Linked DNA regions of Parasedimentitalea psychrophila. The protein of the gene in region 2 binds, or shares a complex with, the protein of the main gene of each other region. Links are inferred from orthologs where the notes say so. Each region holds a gene or a part of one and is shown on either strand. Other genes may lie near its edges. The genes, in order: metK and groL.

Region 1 (3,172 bases), 170 kb from region 2 along the record:
GCTTTGATGGCCAGTGCCGGCAGGCATATCACTGGATGTATCACTGGTCTCGTCACTGGATGTATCACTGGGGATCTGATCGTCGGACATCTGGCAGGTTTCCTGTTGGGCCGCAGCGGCAATACTGGCAGCCCCTGTGCCGCAACTGCCCAGCCGGGTCAAGTCACAGCGGTCGGCTCAGTGCGCCACCGGATCTTCGCGCAGCACGCCTGCGGCAATTAATTTCAATCGAGAAGGGTACCATTCCCCATCCGAATCAACCCGCAGCGTTTCGATTGCAAACCCGGCATCGACACCCCGGTCGACCAAATAGCTGAGATGTTGATAGATCTCGGTCTGGGTGTCCTCATAGATCCAACTGCCAAAATCAAACGGCGTCTTCCAGCCCTCATCATCGTTCCAACTTTCATAATAGTTCTTGACCGACCTGGGTGCCCAACGTCGCTGATGAAAGCCCATTTTCGACCCCAGGGTCATTCTGCGTCTGCTGCCTGCAAGGAACAGATCCACACAGGCGCTGACACATTGCCCTGAAACCGTGGTGTTGAGCCCGAAATCAATGACGATCCATGCCATTTCCTCACCTGCAAAAACGCTGCCGCCACTGCTGTTCAGTCGCAGTTCGGTCACATCAGGGTGCTTGTGCAACATGTCTTTCAAAGCCTCGATGTCATCGACGGTCATCTCCGCTTCTTTACCCAAACCCTGTGTTTCGGTGTCATAGATCAGCACCTGCCCTTCGAGAGAAAATTTCTCGGACTTAGGGCCTTTGGCTGCCAGCGGCAGTGCCATAACACAAAAAATTCCGACAAGAACAAAACGAAACATACAAGCTCCAGACCGCAAATGGCTCCTGAAGGAATGCTAGGCTCAGACCCTGACGCTGTCCAACACTCAAATATCGCGCATGAAATATCCGAACACTGAAAAACAAAAAGGCGGACACCCGGCCCGCCTTTTCAATCTTCAGGAAATTGAGATCAAACCGACTTTCTCAGAGCCTCGACCAGATCTGTCTTTTCCCAGCTAAAGCCACCATCGGCCTCAGGCTCGCGGCCAAAGTGACCGTAAGCTGCGGTGCGCTGGTAGATTGGCCTGTTCAGAGCCAGATGCTGGCGGATGCCGCGCGGCGTCAGGTCCATCACCTGGTCGATTGCCTTCTCTATGGCATCAGGCGCCACTTCGCCGGTGCCATGCATGTCAGCATAGATCGACAGAGGTCTGGAGACACCAATGGCATAAGACAGCTGAATGGTGCAGCGTTCGGCCAGACCGGCGGCAACCACGTTCTTTGCCAGATAGCGGGCAGCATAGGCCGCCGAGCGGTCAACCTTGGTCGGATCCTTGCCCGAGAAGGCACCGCCGCCATGTGGTGCAGCGCCGCCATAGGTATCCACGATGATCTTGCGCCCTGTCAGGCCAGCATCCCCATCGGGGCCGCCGATGACAAATTTGCCGGTTGGGTTGACGTGCCACTGGGTGGCCTCGGTCAGCCAGCCTTCGGGCAGCACCTCGGTGATATAGGGCAACACCAGCGCCCGGATATCGTTTGAGGTCAGGGTTTCGTCCAGATGCTGAGTTGACAGCACGACCGAGCTGACGCCAACCGGTTTGCCGTCTTCATAGATCACCGACAGCTGCGATTTGGCATCAGGGCCAAGCGTCGGCTCGCTGCCATCCTTGCGCACTTCGGCCAGACGCCGCAGGATCGCATGGGCATACTGGATCGGGGCGGGCATCAGTTCCGGGGTTTCCCTGGTGGCATAGCCAAACATGATGCCCTGATCGCCGGCCCCTTCGTCTTTGTCGCCAGCGGCATCGACACCCTGGGCAATATGGGCCGATTGCTCGTGCAGCAGGTTGGTTATTTCCACCGTTTCGTGGTGGAACTTTTCCTGTTCATATCCAATGTCTTTGATACAGGCGCGGGTGATGTCTTCGATGCGGCCCATGTAATCGTGCAGTTTGTCCTGGTCGGAGAGGCCGACCTCTCCCCCAATGATCACACGGTTGGTGGTTGCAAAGGTCTCAGCCGCGACGCGGGCTTCGGGTTCTTCGGCCAGAAAGGCATCCAGAACAGCATCCGAGATGCGGTCGCAGACCTTGTCCGGATGGCCTTCGGAAACGGATTCCGAAGTGAAGATATAATTCTTACGGGTCATGAAAGTGCTCCAGTGGGGTTCGCCTACCACGTCAGGAAGCCGTTGTGGTGGGTATCGGGTTGAAATACGCGCCCTTTGAGCGGTGGTCAATCACTATCCGGCAAAGGTTAAGCGGCCGTTAGAATGGCCGATGACGCCTGTTTCTTGCCACCACAAAGCCAGCCAGCAGCAGCAACAGCACAAAGACAGGCAGGTCGCCGGTGCGGCTATACAGGGTCGGCGCCAGCGGCTGCGGCAACCTCGCATCGACAAAACCCGCCTCGCCCTGAGCGAGGCTCTCGCGGATGCGGCCATAGCCGTCGATCATCGCCGAGACCCCGGTATTGGCCACCCGGATCATCGGCAAGCCCTGTTCGGCCGCCCGCATCCGGGCCTGCACCAAGTGCTGATAGGGACCGGAGTAGGTGCCGAACCAGGCATCGTTGGTGATCTGGATCAGCATATCGGCCCGCGCGGGTGCGGCGTTCAACAGCTGCGGAAACACCGCTTCATAGCAGATCAGCGGCAGCGCTTTACCGATCGCAAGATCCAAGATCTGTGGCCCCGGCCCTGCGGCATAGCCAGATCCGGTTTGCGAGGCAAAACCGGAAATGCCAAACCGCGCCAGCACGTCACCAAAGGGCACATATTCGCCAAAGGGCACCAGATGGGCCTTGTCGTAGATCTGGCCCGGCGCGCCCAAAGCATCCAGCACCATCAGGGAATTGAAATACCGCTGGTCTTGGTAACGCTGGATGCCAGTGATCACCGGCACCCCATCCGCCGCCTCTGCAATTGCCGCCAGGATATCATCTGCCGTATTCAGCAATTGCGGCACTGCGGTTTCGGGCCAGACAATCAGATCCGGCCGCGGTTGGGCGCTGGTATAGGACAATTGTCGGCGCACAAAACCCCAGCGGTATTCGGGATGCCATTTCTGGTCCTGCGGAGCGTTGGGCTGCACCAGCCGCACCGTTTTGGCCGTCAAAACTGCGGCCGGCGGCGATGGCAGCAGCCACAGCAGCGCCAGC
Region 2 (3,262 bases):
ACAAAAAGGGCCGCCCCAAGGCGACCCCAATTGTCAAATCCAATGCGGTAAACCGCGCGGCGGCCGGTCGTTTATCACCGGCAATCCGATATCTTTGCGCATATGGTCGCTCATCGGCGGCGACAGCATGGCCACCGGAGTCTTGCGCACCATCAGATGTCGCAGCAAGGCGCTCAGCACCTGCCACTTGCCAAAGTCGGCGGTGATTTGCAGTAACGCGGTATTCAGATCCGCAAACGGCGATCTGGATTCAAGTCGTGTCATGATGTTTAGCCCCTGCATAAAACACAGGGCTCCTTGGGTTGAGTTGAGATTTGGTTGGGCAGAGAGCAGACGGCAGATAGCCGCGGCTCAGGCCCAATTCAGGCCCGGTCAGGCTTCAGATGTGAAGAGACGTGTTGCCGGTAAGGCAGGATCAGCAGGTTCGCTGGGCCTGCGTTATGACCCATCGGCCAGCAAAGCGAAGACGAGAACATGTTGCAATATGGATCATGAGACGCCTCCTGTGGCTATGGGTTGAACACAAGGACGCGGATAGCAGAAAAGGCATCACAACCATAGGGGGAAAATAACTGAGGGTGAAAAATGTTGCCCATGCGCAACAGGCGCCCGCGACAATGGGCCGACGTAAATGCACCATCCCAGTTGCTTTTGGTGTCTATTCCCTGACCTGAAATTTCTTCTTTGTAAAAATACTCTCGCCGAAGGCAGCCCGGCCTGGCGGGCTCAAACAAAAATGGGGCCGCCCGAAGGCGACCCCAATTCATCCGGTAGGATGGCGTGATTTACCCGCCCAGCAGGCCTGCCAAAAGGAAGGCCGCCTGTCGGGCTTCATAAGTCCAGAGGACTTGTGATTACATCATGCCGCCCATGCCGCCCATGCCGCCCATGTCAGGCATGCCGCCACCGGCGCCCTCTTTGGATGGCTTGTCAGCGATCATTGCTTCGGTGGTGATCAGCAGACCAGCAATCGAAGCCGCATCTTCCAGAGCGGTGCGAACCACTTTGGCCGGATCGATCACGCCGAATGCGAACATGTCGCCATATTCTTCGGTCTGAGCGTTGAAGCCAAAGGTGACATCGTCGCTCTCGCGCACTTTGCCAGCCACAACCGCACCGTCAACACCAGCATTTTCGGCGATCTGACGCAGCGGAGCTTCCAGAGCTTTGCGCACGATGACGATACCTGCGTTCTGGTCAGCATTGGCGCCTTCCAGACCGATCAGACCTTTGCCAGCCTGAACCAGAGCAACACCACCACCAACGATGACGCCTTCTTGCACAGCAGCGCGAGTCGCGTTCAGTGCATCGTCAACGCGGTCTTTACGCTCTTTGACTTCCACTTCGGTCATGCCACCAACGCGGATAACAGCAACACCGCCGGCCAGTTTGGCAACGCGCTCTTGCAGCTTCTCTTTGTCGTAATCCGACGAAGTTTCTTCGATCTGGGTGCGGATCTGAGCAACACGTGCTTCGATCTCAGCTTTTTCGCCAGCACCGTCGATGATAGTGGTCTCATCTTTGGTGATTTCGATCTTCTTGGCAGTGCCCAGCATGTCCATGGTGACGGACTCAAGCTTCATGCCCAGATCTTCGGAGATCACCTGACCACCGGTCAGAATGGCGATGTCCTGCAGCATGGCTTTGCGGCGATCGCCGAAACCAGGTGCTTTGACAGCCGCAATCTTCAGGCCGCCGCGCAGTTTGTTGACAACCAGAGTTGCCAGCGCTTCGCCTTCGATGTCTTCAGCAATGATCAGCAGCGGCTTCTGGCTCTGGATCACCTGCTCGAGCAGTGGCACCATCGACTGCAGCGACGACAGTTTCTTTTCGTGCAGCAGGATCATGCAGTCTTCGAGGTCTGCAATCATCTTGTCAGGATTGGTGACAAAGTAAGGCGACAGGTAGCCGCGGTCGAACTGCATGCCTTCGACAACATCGGTCTCTGTTTCCAGGCCTTTGTTCTCTTCGACGGTGATAACACCTTCGTTACCAACCTTCTGCATCGCATCCGCAATCTGCTGACCAATGGCGGCTTCGCCGTTGGCAGAGATGGTGCCGACCTGAGCAACTTCAGCGGTGTCTTTAACTTCACGTGACGCCGCTTTGATCGCTGCAACAACGTTGGAAGTTGCCAGATCGATGCCGCGCTTCAGATCCATTGGGTTCAGGCCAGCAGCAACCTGCTTCAGACCTTCGCGAACAATCGCCTGGGCCAGAACGGTGGCAGTGGTGGTGCCGTCGCCAGCTTCGTCGTTGGTGCGCGACGCAACTTCTTTGAGCATCTGAGCGCCCATGTTTTCGAACTTGTCTTCCAGTTCGATTTCTTTGGCAACGGTCACACCATCTTTGGTGATGCGCGGTGCGCCAAAGGATTTGTCGATAACCACGTTACGGCCTTTGGGGCCCAGGGTTACTTTGACAGCGTCAGCCAGAATGTTGACGCCGGCCAACATACGGTTGCGGGCATCGGTGTCGAATTTGACGTCCTTAGCAGCCATGTTTTATTCTCCTCGAGAAAATCTGTGTTTGTGAGCGATAGTGGGATCAGAGACGCCGGGTGGCTTACTCGATGATACCCATGATGTCGCTTTCTTTCATCATCAGCAGCTCTTCGCCGTCGACGGTGACTTCGGTGCCGGACCATTTGCCGAACAGGATCGTGTCGCCTGCTTTTACCGACATGTCGATCAGCTCACCGCTGTCCTTGCGAGCGCCTTCGCCGATTGCGACGACTTGGCCTTCGCTTGGCTTTTCCTTGGCGGATTCAGGAATGATCAGTCCACCAGAAGTTTTTTCGTCACTTTCAGTGCGACGAACCAGAACGCGGTCGTGAAGCGGTTTCAATGCCATCTTTGCAGCTCCTTTAAAGGATCAAAGGTTATAATTCCAAGACACCCTACGCCGTGGCAGGGGCCGTTATCACTCACATCAAGTGAGTGCTAACGAGGGATAGCTAGGCAGTGCATAGGCAGGTGTCAACATCACCCGCGCAGTTTTTTCAGACCTTTGCCTGCTGCCAGCTGTAAGCCCAGTGCTTCAAGCCGTCCGAGCCCTGCGGCGCCAGCGCATAAACGCCGATCGAGACCTTCTCGAACCAGCCATAATGGTTATCGCGCATTAAACCTGTGGCCGCGGCAACGCCGGTGGCTGATGCCACGTCCCGCCCCCTCGCCGGGCTGTTTTCGGCCAGATAGGCAGCGCAGCGCAGGGCGTCCTGCCGGTAACCGGTGACAATGCCATGCCGGGTGGCGCCGCCGGC

The links.
Region 1: the proteins of groL (region 2) and metK are in contact, whole or in part, in a cryo-EM structure (PDB 8P4O), measured with the Escherichia coli proteins. The link is inferred for Parasedimentitalea psychrophila from one-to-one orthologs.

Annotation. Positions count from the first base shown.
Region 1 is NZ_CP127247.1:2,325,356-2,328,527, reverse strand. The notes cover bases 72-2,920. They hold metK (methionine adenosyltransferase), read right to left. Parts: upstream 2,163-2,920; coding sequence 981-2,162; downstream 72-980. Other genes in these bases: lnt (apolipoprotein N-acyltransferase), read right to left, coding at 2,281-2,920; QPJ95_RS11335 (COG3904 family protein), read right to left, coding at 178-828; trmB (tRNA (guanine(46)-N(7))-methyltransferase TrmB), read right to left, coding at 72-90. Also shown: more of trmB, read right to left, coding at 1-71; more of lnt, read right to left, coding at 2,921-3,172. UniProt on the Escherichia coli protein: Catalyzes the formation of S-adenosylmethionine (AdoMet) from methionine and ATP.
Region 2 is NZ_CP127247.1:2,491,691-2,494,952, reverse strand. The notes cover bases 179-3,117. They hold groL (chaperonin GroEL), read right to left. Parts: upstream 2,502-3,117; coding sequence 855-2,501; downstream 179-854. Other genes in these bases: QPJ95_RS12125 (DUF2161 domain-containing phosphodiesterase), read right to left, coding at 3,002-3,117; QPJ95_RS12130 (co-chaperone GroES), read right to left, coding at 2,566-2,853; QPJ95_RS12140 (hypothetical protein), read right to left, coding at 179-264. Outside these bases: more of QPJ95_RS12140, read right to left, coding at 34-178; more of QPJ95_RS12125, read right to left, coding at 3,118-3,262.